DNA from 2 places in the Streptomyces sp. NPDC037301 genome. Region 1 is predicted to be linked to the other one. Evidence: predicted binding sites of a transcription regulator. Region 1 holds the regulator's gene; the other holds the start of a gene.
The links. Region 1 encodes HspR, which represses chaperone genes until heat shock. Its sites were predicted from a motif close to TTGAGNNNNNNNNNCTCAA; they were not measured.
Positions count from the first base shown of each region.

Region 2: the regulator HspR is predicted to act here: its motif matches at 4,805-4,823, upstream of lon (endopeptidase La).

Region 1 covers NZ_JBVJWD010000076.1:1,278-8,545, reverse strand. The annotation lists gene ACZ7IB_RS45370 (hypothetical protein) at 1-337, shown strand, start outside; gene ACZ7IB_RS45365 (hypothetical protein) at 345-1,190, shown strand; gene ACZ7IB_RS45360 (hypothetical protein) at 1,177-3,549, shown strand; gene ACZ7IB_RS45355 (hypothetical protein) at 3,546-3,698, shown strand; gene ACZ7IB_RS45350 (hypothetical protein) at 3,751-4,392, shown strand; gene ACZ7IB_RS45345 (peptidoglycan-binding protein) at 4,429-5,280, shown strand; gene ACZ7IB_RS45340 (hypothetical protein) at 5,292-5,546, shown strand; gene ACZ7IB_RS45335 (heat shock protein transcriptional repressor HspR) at 5,678-6,124, opposite strand; gene dnaJ (molecular chaperone DnaJ) at 6,126-7,268, opposite strand, start outside.
Region 2 covers NZ_JBVJWD010000002.1:342,059-349,326, forward strand. The annotation lists gene ACZ7IB_RS04875 (RNA polymerase sigma factor) at 1-141, opposite strand, end outside; gene ACZ7IB_RS04880 (rhomboid-like protein) at 276-1,085, shown strand; gene ACZ7IB_RS04885 (nucleotidyltransferase) at 1,012-1,821, opposite strand; gene ACZ7IB_RS04890 (LysR family transcriptional regulator) at 2,078-3,013, opposite strand; partial or broken gene ACZ7IB_RS04895 (MFS transporter) at 3,148-3,453, shown strand; gene ACZ7IB_RS04900 (PadR family transcriptional regulator) at 3,552-3,926, shown strand; gene ACZ7IB_RS04905 (HAAS signaling domain-containing protein) at 3,923-4,519, shown strand; gene lon (endopeptidase La) at 4,846-7,268, shown strand, end outside.

The sequences.
Region 1 (7,268 bases):
GTTCAAGGTCCCCGACTGGGTTCCCGTCATCGGCGGCAAGGGCTTCGCGTTCAACCTCCCCCGCATCCCCGTACCGCAGCTCGCTGACGGCGGCATCGTCCAGGCCCGCTCCGGCGGCCGGCTCGCGCTCATCGGGGAAGGCGGCGAGGCCGAAGCCGTCATCCCGCTCTCCAAGCTGGAACGCATGCTCGGCCACCACCCCGGCGGCGGCGCCGCCCTCCACCGGCTCGCCCAGGCCGTCGAAAGGCTCGCCGAGCGGCCCGTCCACATCGAGGTGGACTCGCAGACCATCGCCCGCGCGGTCCTCGTCGGACAGCGCAAGCTCGCCCGGAGGTGAGGCACTCGTGGCCAGAAATCTGTGGATAGGCAAGCCGGGACTGCTGCGGGAAATCCCGCAGGCGGCCCGGAGCTGGGATCGCAGTACCGAACTCAACGTCACCGAGTTCAAGTCGCTGGACGGACAGATCACCGCGATCGCGCCCGCCCGTACCGCGCGCAGGCTGAAGTTCTCCTGGGAGTGGCTGGAGCCCGCCGACGCCGATCATCTGGTGCGGCTCGCGCGGCGCGTGAACGGCCCGGGAATGCTGGGCCGCAATGTGTACGCGGGGCGGACCGTCGCCGTGCTCGATCCCGCCTCCGTCAATCTGCTCGATCCCTATCAGGCCGCCGCTCAGAGCACCCACCCCAGCGGCGCCGATCACTGGTTCACCGTGCAAGGGGCGATCACCATCAGCCCGTTCACCGACGATGTCGTGCTGGGGAGCTGCGAGGACGCCGCCACCCGGATCGGCTGGCGGCACAGTGTCTGGCCGGGCTGGCCCGTGATGCCCGGCATGAAGGTCTCCTGGCTGCTCCCGCCCGACTGGGTCGCCGGGCTGTCCACGGCCCAGCTGGACTGGAAGGACGTGGACGGGGGATACCTCGCGAGCGAATCCGCGTCCGGCACGACCGTCACAGGTACGGCCCCCGAGCGTGCCGCCTTCGTCACCCCGGTCGGCGGCCCCGGCGCCACCGGAATGACCGGACTGGCCGGCGCCTGCCTGACCATCGGTGAGGCACCCGTGGCGCTGGCACTCGGCGAGGGCTGCCCGGCCATGGCGGTGACCGGCTGTACCGACGTCCCTTCACCCCGTCTCCCGTACCGGAACATCGGCATCGACCTCGTGGAGGTGGCAGGTGCAGCCCTCTGACGACCGGCTCGACGCAGCTCTCGCCGCGCCGGAACGTACCCCTGTCCACTCCACCCGCCTCGGCGGCAAGGAGTTCGGGGAGCAGGTCCAGTCCTGGAAGGTGGAGCGCGCGTACACCACCGACCTCCCGGAAGCCATGCGGGCCTTCAGCGGCAGCGCGTCGGCACAGTTCGAGGCCCAGATCGCCGGCCGGGACGGCGAAGCCGCCCCGCGCCTGTACTCGGCATGGGCCGACCGCTCGACCGGTGACGCCGTGCGCCCCAGCCAGTCCGTCGTCCACGCCGCCGGCGTCAACGGCCGTACGCTGCCCGCATTCCGGGGCACCGTCCGCTCCCGTTCCGCGATGTCGGGCAGCGATACCGTCACCGTTCAGGCCCTGGACGGCGCGGAGCGCCTGCGCGGACCGGCTTCGCTGCCACGTCCGTACCACGGTGTCCTGACCGGCCGGCGCATCGCCTCGGAGGTCTGGTGCGTGGACGAGCTGTTGCGCCAGGGCGGCATTCACACCTGTCCACCGCCCCGGGCGCCGCTGGCGGACAGCCTCGACACCGACCCTTTCACCGTGCTGTACGCCTCCCTGCACGGCGGGGTCAACGCAACGTACGGACAGCCCGAGAGCGTCCCGTTGATCGGCGACTACGACTGGGTCCGCGATGGCGCCCCCTTCGAGATGGCGCTGATGCCGAAGGCGGCCGGGCTCACGGCCTCCTGGATGCCGCGTTCCCGGTTCACCGTCCCGGGCAAGGTCTTCCTGATGGAGTGCTGGGTGAACACCGCCCTGGCCAGAGGCAGCAGGATCGAGATCAAGGCGGTGCTCGACCGCAGCGGTGGCGCCTTCGGCTATCTGAGCGGAGTCGTCGACATCGCAGCCGGAACCATCAGGATCACCTCCGGTACGCAGGGTGGCACCTACTGGTATTTCGAGTGGACGTCCAGCAAGCTGGCCGCGCTGCGGGGAAAGTGGCACCTCGGTTTCGTCTTCGACACCAGGGCATCGGGAGCCACCGCGCTGCCGACCGTACAGCCGCGCCTGACGGGTCCGGACGGCTCGTACTTCACCGGGTCCGCCGCCACGTACTCCGATCCGTCGGGCGCCCAGCCGCGCTCCGAGCTCTACCGCATCGACCTGACCACCGACATGGCGGTGGAATGTCTCCAGGTGACCGACCGGGTCTGGGCGGACGCAGTCACCTTCCCCCGCGACGTGTGGGATCAGAAGGGTGCGTGGGTCAAGGGCGCGGTGCTCGACGATCCCGGGCTGCCGCTCTACAACATGCCCAAGGTGTCGGGATCGCAGTGGGACGTGATCACCGAGATCGCCCGCGCGAGCATGTCCACCGCCGAATTCGACGAACAGGGTGTCTTCCAGTGGCGGGGTCCCGCCCGCTTCGGCAAGGTGCCCACCCAGCCCGATCTCACGGTCACCACCCGCAGGGACATCTCCTCGCTCACCGTCAGCGAGGAGATCGACGCCTGCCGCAACCACTGCGAGCAGCCGTACCAGGACTGGGGCGGCATCAGCAGCGTCGCGGGGAGCACGGTCGACGACACGGTGGTACGGAAGATCGACCCCGGCACTTCGGTGGAGGTCTCCTACGCCGTCGCCGAGGACGAGTTCGACATCGGGCCACTCGTGGTACTCGACGACTCGGTGGTGAGCGACTGGCACCGGGTGCGCTTCGGCACCCTGGCGACCGGTGGCACAGCGGTCAAGGGAGTCGTCACGGTCAGCTGCCGCCGCGAAGGTCCGACATACATCGCGCGCTTCACCAACACCGGTACCGCGCCCGTGTGGACGGTCACCAAGGACGGTAAGCCGTCGGTACGCATCACCTCGCAGAAGGCGACCGCCGAGCCGAAACAGCGCCAGGCGGCTTGGTGGAGTCCGCCGAGCCAGCAGTACTACGGCAGACAGCAGTACACGGCCGGCGTCTCCGAATGGGTGCAGAACGGCGGTACCGCGAGCGCTCTGGCACTGACCATGCTCAATGCCGGCCGCTATCCGGTACCCGTTCTCGGCGAGGTCGAGGTGCTGCACGATCCGCGCGTTCAACTCGGAGACGCGGTACGGGTGGTGGACACCACGGGCGCGCAACTCGACACCCTGGCATGGGTGGTGGGCACACGCACCACGTTCACCTCCGGAAGTGTGCCGCAGCAGACCCTCACCCTGCGCGGCACCTCGTACAACGGAGTCCCTCTGGACACCGGGCTGAATCCCGACGGGGCACTCGATCCGGCATACGGCACACAGCGTACGTACTCCGTGGTCACCGCCCAGTACGGGACGCTCGCCGACCTCCGTGCCGGCGAGGCCGACTACCGGGCCCTGCTCCGTGCGCCGGTGGGTGCGGTATGAGCGAGCAGCCCACCGAACCGCCCGTGGAGTCCGGCGGCGGTCAGGTCCCGGCCGACGGCACGGCGCCCGTGCCGATCGACAGCCCCGCCGCACGTGCGGGTGACGAGTCCACCGGGACGGCATTCCTGCCGCCGTCCCTCGACGGCTAGAGCTCTCCACGCGGCCCTGACCAGTGTTGCCGACCACCAGGAGGTCAACCTCATGTCCCTGCTCACCCCCCTCGGGGGTCTGCCTTACCCGCAGGCCACCGACACAGCCAACGTCCCACTCCACATGCAGTCCCTGGCCGAGGCGGTCGACGGCCGCACCGTGCTGCGTTTCGCCGATGCCGCCACCCGTGACTCCAAGGTGACCGCGCCGGTCGCGGGCATGCTGGCCTGGCTCACGAGCCCCGGCCGGCTCTTCCACTACACCGGAACCCAGTGGCACCCGGTCGTGCCCGGCCCTGTCCACAAGGCCAACTCGACGACGGGGACCACCGCTTCCGCCACCTATGTGGAAACGCTGGCGGCCTCGACCGGCGACCCCACCGCTGTCACGTTCACCGCTCCCCCCTCCGGTTCCGTTCTCGTCCAGCTCGGGGCGCGCATCAGCAGCAACGGCGCGGCGTCCGGTCTGATGTCGGCCAACATTCGTACCGGCACCACGCTGACCCTGGCCGCGGCCGATACACGGGCGGCGATCGTCAGCGGTACGAACCAGAGTTCCGCCTCCACCCAGTTCCAGGTCAGCGGGCTCGCGGCCGGTGCCGTCTGCACCGCGACCGCCGCCTACAAGTCGTCCACCACCGCGAACACCGCGACGTTCGTCTACCGCTTCCTGACAGTGACCCCACTGACCTGACCCGGCCCGCGCCGGCCTGACGCGAGGAGCCCGCCCGTGGCCGCACCCCTCTCCCCCGCCGCCCTCGTCCGCGCCCTGCGCAGCGAGGGCGTCCGCACCGCCGTGCACGGCGACTGGCAGACCCACAACCGCAACCACAAGGGCCCCTGGGGCCCGGTGCACGGCGTCATGCTGCACCACACCGCAGGCCGTGACAGCCTCGCACTCTGCCGCGCCGGCACACCGGACCTCCCCGGTCCGCTCTGCATCGGCCTGCTCGCCAAGGACGGGACCGTCCTCCTCGTCGGATACGGACGTACCAACCACGCGGGCAGTGGCTCGGCAGCCGTCCTTGAAGCCGTACGCACCGAAGCGGCTCTGCCCACCCCCGGCCCGGACGCCGTGGACGGGAATGCCCGCTTCTACGGCTTCGAGATCGAGAACCTCGGCAACGGCCGTGACCCCTACCCCGCCGCTCAGCTCGACGCCGCCGAACGCCTGGCCGCCGCACTGTGCCGGGCCCACGGCTGGTCGGCAAGGAGCGTGATCGCGCACAAGGAGTGGACCCGGCGCAAGATCGACCCGTCGTTCTCGATGACCTCGATGCGCAACCGGATCGCGGCCCGCCTCGGTTCGCTGCCTGCCGAGCCCGCCCCTCCCCTCTGCGAAACCTTCCCGGGCGCCGCCTTCTTCGCACCGGGCAGGAACAGCCCGCTGGTGACCGCGGTCGGCAGGCGGCTGGTCGCCGAGGGGTGCGGACGGTACGCGGTCGGGCCCGGACCGGTGTGGGGCGAGGCCGACCGGCGCTCGTACGCTGCCTGGCAGCGCAGGCTCGGCTACAGCGGCGGCTCGGCCGACGGCATCCCGGGACGCGCCAGCTGGGACCGACTGCGCGTCCCCCGTATGTGAGGAGACCCGCGATGACGCAGTCCGAGGCCGAGAGCATCGCTCTGGAACTGGAGCGGCTGCACCGCTCCGTCGACGTCGGATTCGCCACTACCCGGGGCGACTTGGCACTGCTGCTGCAACGCGTCGACCAGACCGACAAAGCACTCGGGGAGCACGAGGAGCGCCTCGACGCGCTTGAGCGGGCCCGCTGGCCGCTGCCTTCGCTGGCCGCGGTGACCTCGTGCGCCGCGCTGGCTCTCACGCTCTGGCAGTCCTCGGGGAAGTGACCTCCCTGGACGCAGGGGAGATTGCCCTCCCCTGCAAAGAAAGGACGTAGAAAGGTCAGGGCCCGTCCCCCCTGCGCTTCGCGGGAGACGGGCCCTTCCTCGTACGTACGGTGCGGGTATGCCGGACCCGCTCAGCCCTTCGGCCGCTTCGGCCGCCAGACCACCAACGCGCTGGTCTGCTGCACATCCTGATACGGCACCAGATCGCGCCGGTACGAGGCATGCACCTGGGCCTCGCGCTGCTGCATCGCCGCCGCCGCGCCGTCCACGGCCGCCGAGAGTTCGGCGACGCGCTGCTGGAGGGCGGCGACCTGGTTCTCCAGTTCGATGATGCGCTTGATGCCGGCGAGGTTGATGCCCTCGTCCTGCGACAGCTGCTGCACGGTGCGCAGCAGCTCGATGTCGCGGGCCGAGTAGCGCCTGCCGCGCCCGGCCGTACGGTCGGGGGAGACCAGGCCGAGGCGGTCGTACTGCCGCAGTGTCTGCGGATGCAGGCCCGAGAGCTGGGCCGCGATCGAGATCACGTACACCGGTGATTCATCGGTCAGTTCGTACGGATTGCGTCGTCGGCCGTCCACCTCAAGCTCCCTTCGCAGCCTGGAACAGCTCCGCCCGCGGGTCGTGGCCCGTGGTCGCCTTCCGGTAGGCCTCCAGCGCGTCCCTGGCCTCGGTGCTGAGGTCCCTGGGCACCGTCACCTCGACGGTGACCAGCAGGTCGCCCCGGGTGCCGTCCTTGCGTACAGCGCCCTTGCCGCGGGCGCGCATCGTGCGCCCGTTGGGGGTGCCGGCCGGCAGTTTCAGGGTGACCGGCGGACCGCCGAGCGTGGGCACCTTCACCTCGCCGCCGAGCGCCGCCTCCGTGAAGTCGACGGGCACGGTGACCGTGAGGTTGTCGCCCCTGCGGCCGAAGACCGGGTGGGCGTCGACATGGACCACGACGTAGAGATCGCCGGCCGGTCCACCGCGCTCGCCCGGGCCGCCCTTGCCGCGCAGCCGGATCCGCTGGCTGTCCGAGACGCCCGCCGGAATCCTGACCTGCATGGTCCGGGAGGACTTCGCCCGTCCGCTGCCCTTGCAGACATCGCAGGGGTCCTGGGCGATGAGGCCCCGGCCCTTGCAGTCCACGCAGGGGTCGGTGAGCGAGAAGCCGCCGCCGGTGCCGCGCGACACCTGGCCGGTGCCGAGACAGGTCGGGCAGACCCTGGGGGTGCCGTTCTTGTCACCGGTGCCGGAACACGCCTTGCAGGGCGCCTGGCTGGACATCCGCAACGGGACCGTGGCCCCTTCGACCGCCTCGATGAAGCTGAGCGTCACCTCGGACTCGATGTCCTGGCCGCGGCGCGGCTGCACCCGCGTCCCCGTACCGCCCCGGTTGAACAGGCCGCCGAAGACATCGCCCAGGCCGCCGCCGCCGAAACCACCGGCTCCGCCGCCCGCGCCCCCGCCCTGGGTGCCTCCGAAGAGGTCGCCCAGGTCGAAGTTGAAGTTGCCCCCGGCGCCTCCGGGTCCGGCCCTGAAGCCGCCGTTACCGAAGAGGGCGCGCGCCTCGTCGTACTCCTTGCGCTTCTTGCTGTCGCCGAGGATGTCGTTCGCCTCGGAGATCTCCTTGAAGCGCTCCTCCGCCTTGTCGTCGCCCTTGTTGGCGTCCGGGTGGAACTCGCGGGCGAGCTTCCGGTACGCCTTCTTGATCTCGGCGTCGGTGGCGTCCTTGGGGACGCCGAG
Region 2 (7,268 bases), on a different contig from region 1:
CCGTCTGCTGAGCCGGGCGAGCAGCCAGCCGGCGTGCCGGTCGTAGAGCGTCGCCAGGGCCGCCGTATCCCCCTGCGCGACGGCACGCAGCAGCGCGTCGTCGTCATTTCGGTCCTCCCCCGGGGGGCGCAACAGGTTCACACTCCCTCTATCGAGCACCGGACCCGAGTCGGTTCATACGTGACTCATGTGGTTCACGCCATAGACGGCGCGAGGGACGATCACGGAGGGTGGAACGTTGCTTCGGGGGCCGGTACGGAAAGGGGCCTCGCACGGTGCATCAGGGTACGGACGGGGCGGTTCGCGAAGAAGAGCTCTCGGCGCCGCTGCTCGACGCCATACCGCGTCAGCGCCGTACGGAAGAGCCCGCCGTTCCTGCGGATCGCAAGGCCCGCCGGTGGCTGCGGCTGCTGCCGACGCCCACCGGTACCCCGTTCACCTTCGGGTATCTGCTGGTGCTCGTCGCCACGTCCCTCTTCATGGAGTACGCCGATCCGGACACCGTCTCCGCCGTACTGCGCGAATCGAGCACGGATGTCGCGCACCTCGGCGAGACCCCGCTCCTCGTCCTGGCCGCCAGTGCCCTGTGGGTCGTCGGCGGGCTCACCTCCCCGTACGTCCTCGGCTTCGCTCTTGTGCTGACCGCCCTGGAACGCCGCATCGGGGGGTGGCGCACCGCCGGTGTGTTCCTGCTCGGTCATGTCGCGGCGACGCTCGCCACGGAGATCCCGGTCGGGCTGTCCGTGGTGGCCGGTCATCTGCCGGAGTCCTCGCTGCACAGACTCGACTACGGCATCAGCTTCGGGCTGATGGCGAGCGTGGGTGCGCTCGCCGGGCTGCTCACGCCGTGGCTCCGGGGGCTGGTGCTCGGCGGGGTCGGTGCGATGCTGCTGCGCGATCTGTTCGAACTCAGCAACCCCCTCGCCAACTGGGGCCATCCGCTGGCGCTGCTGCTGGGCGTGGCCTGCTGGCCGCTGCTGCGCCGGGCCGGTGCGGTCACAGGAGTGGTGGTCAGGGGCGTGGGGCCTTCTCGCCGTGCACCGCGAGATACTCGGCTGCCAGCCAGGGCGCCAGATCGTCGATGAGCATCGCGAGGACGGCCGGGTCGGCGGAGGGAGCGCGGCCCGTGCGCGCGGCCACCCGCATCTGCTCGATCCGCTCCGGGTAGTAGCGGGCGAACACCTCGGCGGACTCCACCAGATCGCTGGTCCAGCCGCCCCACCGCGGCATGACCAGGGTGAAGCCCGACCGGACGATACGGCGGGCGGCGCCGCGGCTGAGGTTTCGGCGTTCGGAGTCCGTGGTGGCTTCGGCGGCCCTCCGCTGCCGGCGCGGGAGCGAGAGGTAGAGGTCGCCGTTGGTCTCGCGGGCGATCAGCGGGGTGGGACGATAGCGCGGAAGCTGTACGGCGAGGTCCTCGCCCAGCAGCGGGGTGCAGAGACAGGCGAGGAAGAAGCCGAGGTCATTGCGTTCGAGTTCGCTGGTGAGGGTGTCGGCGCCGAACAGCAGGATGCCGACGCCGTCGATCTGGCCGAACGAGGCGTCCAGCCCGGCCTCGACGGCCCGGGCCGCCGCCTCGTCGGCCTCCGTGGGCCCGGTGTGCAGGGCGAGCAGCAGGTCCAGATCGGAGACACCGGGAACGGCCGTGCCGCGCGGAATGCTGCCGTAGATGTACGCGCTGTGCAGCCGCGCGGCGCCGAACGCTTCGGCGATCCGGGCGCGGGCCGCCGCCACCACGGGGGCGAAGGCCGCCGGCACCCGGCTCAGCGAGCCCTCCCGCCGGATGGTGCCGTCCGGATTCATTCCTCGGTCGTCGTTCATACCGGCACTCTGCCCGGTGTTCCGTCCAACTCGCAGTGGCAGGTCGATCTGTACGTCATGATCCGCCGGGATCACCGAGAGGGGATGCCTTGATCCGGGGCTGCGCAAAGTCCCGCCGGGCCGGAGGTGCGACGGCATGCCGGACTGGAGCCCGGTCGGTCTTGATCGCCTTTCGCGCTGAGCCGCATGACTGTCTGTCTCGCCCTCGAGTCACCGTCCGTCGATCCGACCACGATGATCGAAGACGTGGCGGCGTTCAGCGCGGAATCACCCAGCCCGGCGCCCAGGTCCCGGCGGCGTCGTGGCCGGCCGCTGTGGCGGCGAGGTGGGCGCGGAGGGTGGCCAGCGCTGGGTGGGGGTTGTCGCGGTGCCAGAGGAGCGAGTGCGGGTAGACGGGCGTCGGGTCGGTCACCGGGATGCGGCGCAGGCCGAGGCCGGCGGGCCAGACGAGGCGAGTCTGCCCGCCCATGAAGGTGGCCAGGGCCGGGGTGTCGGCGACGGTGTCGAGGAGCGCGTCGGAGCCGAAGTTGGGGCCGGTCGCCTCGATGGTGATGCCGAACTCGGCGACGAGGTCGTCGTAGTAGGCGGCCCACTCGGTACCGGGGACGATGCCAGGCATCCAGATCCGGTGCTCGGCGAGCTGAGCGACGGTCACCGACCGGGCGCCCGCCAGCGCGTGGGCGGGGCCGGTGAGGAGCTGGAGCGGCTCGTCGAGCACCCGGACGGACTCGATGTCCTCGGGAAGGGGCCGGCCGGGCACGGCGACGGCGCGGAAGGACGCGTCGATCGCACCGGACCGGATGGCGGCGACGGCCGTCTCGATGTCGAACAGCCACACCACGTCGAGCTCGATCTCGGGGTGCGCGCGGTGGAATTCGCGCATCAGGCCCGACGCCGCGCCGCGCGAGGCGATCACGTCGACGCGCAGCGGACGGCGGCCGGGGCACACGGACGCGACCGCGCGCTCGGCGACGCGCAGCAGCTCGCGCGCGTGGGGCAGGAACGCCTGCCCGTCGATGGTGAGCTCGGCACCGCGCGCGGTGCGGGTGAACAGCCGCACGCCGAGGTTGCGCTCCAGCGCGGCGATGCGCTTGGAGACGGCCTGCTGGGTGACCGCCAGCTCGGCGGCGGCCTCCTGGAACTGCCCCGCGCCGGCGGCGGCGACGAAGGTCCGGACGATGTCGAGATCCATGTCGGCACCCTATGGCCACAACCGTTGGTTGTGGCCAGGCGGTCCTGCGGTTGTTTGATCCCCGGGTGTGGCGCCCGCCTTGATGCTTCCGATCGCGGATCGGTTGTGCGAGTGAGTGGCGAGGGGCGGCGGGCATGAGGAGCGGGCACCGGCTGGGGCGGCGGTTCGGGTGGCGCTGGGGAGCGTACGGGACCAGCGCGCTCGGCACGTGGCTCGCCTTCGGCGCGTTCCCGCTGATCGCCATCCAGGTGCTGCACGCCGGACCGGCCGAGGTCGCCGCGCTCTCCTCCGTGGGGGCTGCGGTGGGCGCGGCCGTGGCGGTGCCGCTCGGCCCGTGGGTGGAGTTCCGCCGCAAGCGGCCGGTGCTGATCGCGATGGACCGGGTGCGGTTCGCGGCGCTGCTGACGATCCCCGCCGCGTTCGCGCTCGGCGCGCCCACGACCCGGAAGGTCGTAGGTACCAGCATCGCCGGTCTGATGGGTTAAGGGGATCCGCCCCCCTTTCCCACCCGCTTGCCTCACCAGGTATCTTGCATCGCATGGAACCAGGTGATTCGGCCAAGCAGGCCCGGGCAGCCGCCCAGTTGCGCAAGGGTGTCCTGGAGTACTGCGTACTCGCCCTGATGCGGGACCGCCCCCGCTACGGCGTGGAACTCCTCCACGCCCTGGAGGACTCCGGCGCCCTGGCCACCAGCCAGGGCACGGTCTACCCGCTGCTCTCCCGGCTCCGCCGCGACGACCTGGTCGCCACCACCTGGCAGGAATCTGCCTCCGGACCACCCCGTCGCTACTACGCGCTCACCGACAGCGGCCGGGCCGCGCTCGACGAGTTCACCCGCGTCTGGCCCGGCTTCCGCAACGCCGTCGACGCCTTCCTGACCACCCCGCACCCCTCCACCGGAGACCTCGCATGAAGACCTCTGCCGACCCCGTACGCGACTACCTCTCCGCCGTCGAGCGCGAGGGCTCCGCACTCCCCGCCGACCGTCGCCAGGAACTCCTCGCCGACCTCGCCGAACACATTGAGGTGACGCGCGCCGAGCGTCCCGACGCCGCGATCGGCGAGATCCTCGCGGAGCTGGGGGACCCCCGCACGATCGCGGCAACGGCGCTGGCCGAGGCAGGGAACGGGGCCGCCGGGGCCTCGGCCCGGAGCGGTGCCGGTGCACCCGCCCGGCGCGGCAAGGTGCACCCCCTGGTCCCGCTCCTGATGCTCACCCTCTCGCTGCCCTTCATGATGGTCTTCCCCGACCTCCCCGGGCCGCTGTTCGGCGTCCTGTTCCGCGTCACCGGCGCGGTACTTCTCTGCACCTCGGTGCACTGGACCGCCGTCCAGAAGACCACCGGCGTACTGCTTACCGCCGTCCTGCCGAGCGCCGTCATCGCCACCTGGAACCTGGCCGGCGGCGGCCCGGCGGGCGACGCCCCGGCCCTCCTGGCCAACCTGGCGATGCTCGCTCTGCTGGCCGGCACGGCAGCATGGCTCTTGCGGGTCCGCCGCGCCTGAGACGTTGTTTCCGGTCTGCGGGTTCGTCAAGAGCTGTTGGGCGACTGGCGCGGTGACGGAGGGTGGCCGGTCAGCGGGTGATGGGGCGGGTCATGAGGGTGAGGGCGGTCATCACCCTTACGCCCGCGATACTTCAGCAGCTCAAGCAACGGTATTGGCCGGTGTCCACGACGTAGCGGATCGCGTCGACGACCTCCCGGCGCGGGTGCTTCTCCGGCGACCCCGGATCGGGGCCGATCGCTCACAGCGAACATGCATCGGGGAACAATAGGTGGCTCAGGAGCATTGAGTCTGCATAACTCAACTTGACTGCCGAAGGGGAGATCATGGCTACCGAGTCCGATGCGGTCACTCCGCTCGCCCTGCCCGTGCTGCCGCTCGACGACGAGGTCGTGCTGCCCGGGATGGTGGTGCCTCTGGACCTGTCCGACAGCGACGTACGCGCTGCCGTGGAAGCCGCACAGGCCGCAGCCCGCGAGGGCGGCGGCAAGCCCGAGGTGCTTCTTGTGCCGCGGATCGACGGGACGTACACCGGCACCGGTGTCATCGGCACCGTCGAACAGGTCGGACGGCTTTCGGACGGGGATCCGGGCGCGCTCATCCGCGGCCGTGGCCGGGTACGGATCGGGGCCGGGACCAGCGGACCGGGTGCCGCGCTCTGGGTGGAAGGGACACGGGTCGACGCGGTCGTCCCCGATCCTTCCCCAGCCTCGAACAAGCTCGGCCGGGGAGACCCCATTCCCGGAGCCGCCGCCGAGCTGGTCAAGGAGTACAAGGCGCTCGCCACCAGCTGGCTGAAGAAGCGCGGCGCGTGGCAGGTCGTGGACCGGGTCCAGCAGATCGAGGACATCTCCGCGCTCGCCGACAATTCCGGCTACTCACCCTTCCTCACCACTGCCCAGAAGGTGCAGCTCCTGGAGACCGTGGACGCGGTCGCCCGGCTGAAGCTCGCCATCCAGTGGCTCGGTGAACACCTTGCCGAGCAGGACGTCGCCGAGTCCATCGCCAAGGACGTCCAGGAGGGCGTCGACAAGCAGCAGCGCGAGTTCCTGCTGCGGCGCCAGTTGGAAGCCGTACGCAAGGAGCTCGCCGATCTCAATGGCGGTCCTGGTTCCGGCGCAGACGAGTCCGACGACTACCGGGCCCGCGTCGAGGCCGCCGATCTTCCCGAGCACGTCCGTGAGGCCGCCCTCAAGGAGGTCGACAAGCTGGAGCGCTCGTCCGACCAGAGCCCCGAGGGCTCCTGGATCAGGACCTGGCTCGACACCGTCCTCGAACTGCCGTGGACCGAGCGGACCGAGGACGCGTACGACATCCGTGGCGCCCAGGCGGTCCTCGACGCCGAGCACGCGGGCCTGCAGGACGTGAAGGAGCGGATCACCGAGTACCTGGCGGTACGCAAGCGGCGTTCCGAGCGCGGTCTCGGCGTCGTCGGCGGGCGGCGCGGCGGTGCCGTGCTGGCGCTGGTGGGTCCGCCGGGCGTGGGCAAGACCTCGCTCGGTGAATCCGTCGCGCACGCCATGGGACGCAAGTTCGTCCGCGTCGCGCTCGGCGGTGTACGGGACGAGGCGGAGATCCGCGGCCACCGGCGTACCTACGTCGGTGCCCTGCCGGGACGTATCGTCCGGGCCATCAAGGAGGCCGGTTCGATGAACCCGGTCGTCCTGCTCGACGAGATCGACAAGGTCGGCTCCGACTTCCGGGGCGACCCGGCCGCCGCCCTCCTCGAAGTCCTCGACCCGGCGCAGAACCACACCTTCCGCGACCACTACCTGGAGGTCGAACTCGACCTCAGCGATGTCGTCTTCCTGGCGACGGCCAATGTGCTCGAAGCCATCCCGGAGGCCCTGCTCGACCGTATGGAGCTGGTCAGGCTCGACGGCTACACCGAGGACGAGAAGGTCGTCATCGCCCGCGACCACCTGCTCCCGCGCCAGCTGGAGCGGGCCGGTCTGGAGAAGGACGAGGTGACGCTCGACGAGTCCGCGCTGCGCAAGCTGGCCGGTGAGTACACCCGTGAAGCGGGCGTACGAAACCTGGAGCGGGCCGTCGCCCGGCTGCTCCGCAAGGTCGCGGCCCAGCACGAACTGGGTGACCGGGAACTCCCGTTCACGGTCACCGATGCGGATCTGCGCGGTCTGATCGGCCGGCCGCACCACGTCCCCGAGTCCGCCCAGGACCCGGCCGAGCGCCGCACCGCGGTGCCGGGCGTGGCCACCGGACTCGCGGTGACCGGTGCCGGTGGTGATGTGCTGTTCGTGGAGGCGTCGCTGGCCGACCCGGAGACCGGGGCGTCCGGACTGACCCTCACCGGTCAGCTCGGCGACGTCATGAAGGAGTCCGCGCAGATCGCGCTGAGCTTCCTGCGGTCGCACGGCGCGGAGCTGGAGCTGCCGGTCGCGGATCTGAAGGACCGCGGCGTGCACATCCACTTCCCGGCGGGCGCGGTCCCGAAGGACGGCCCGAGCGCCGGCATCACCATGACGACTGCGCTGGCCTCGCTGCTCTCCGGACGGCTGGTCCGTACGGATGTGGCGATGACCGGTGAGGTCTCGCTCACCGGACGGGTGCTGCCGATCGGCGGCCTGAAGCAGAAGCTGCTGGCCGCGCACCGAGCCGGGATCACCACCGTGGTGATCCCGAAGCGGAACGAGGCCGACCTGGACGACGTCCCGGCCGAGGTCCTGGACACCCTGGAGGTCCACCCGGTGACGGACGTCCGCCAGGTGCTGGAGATCGCCCTCGCCCC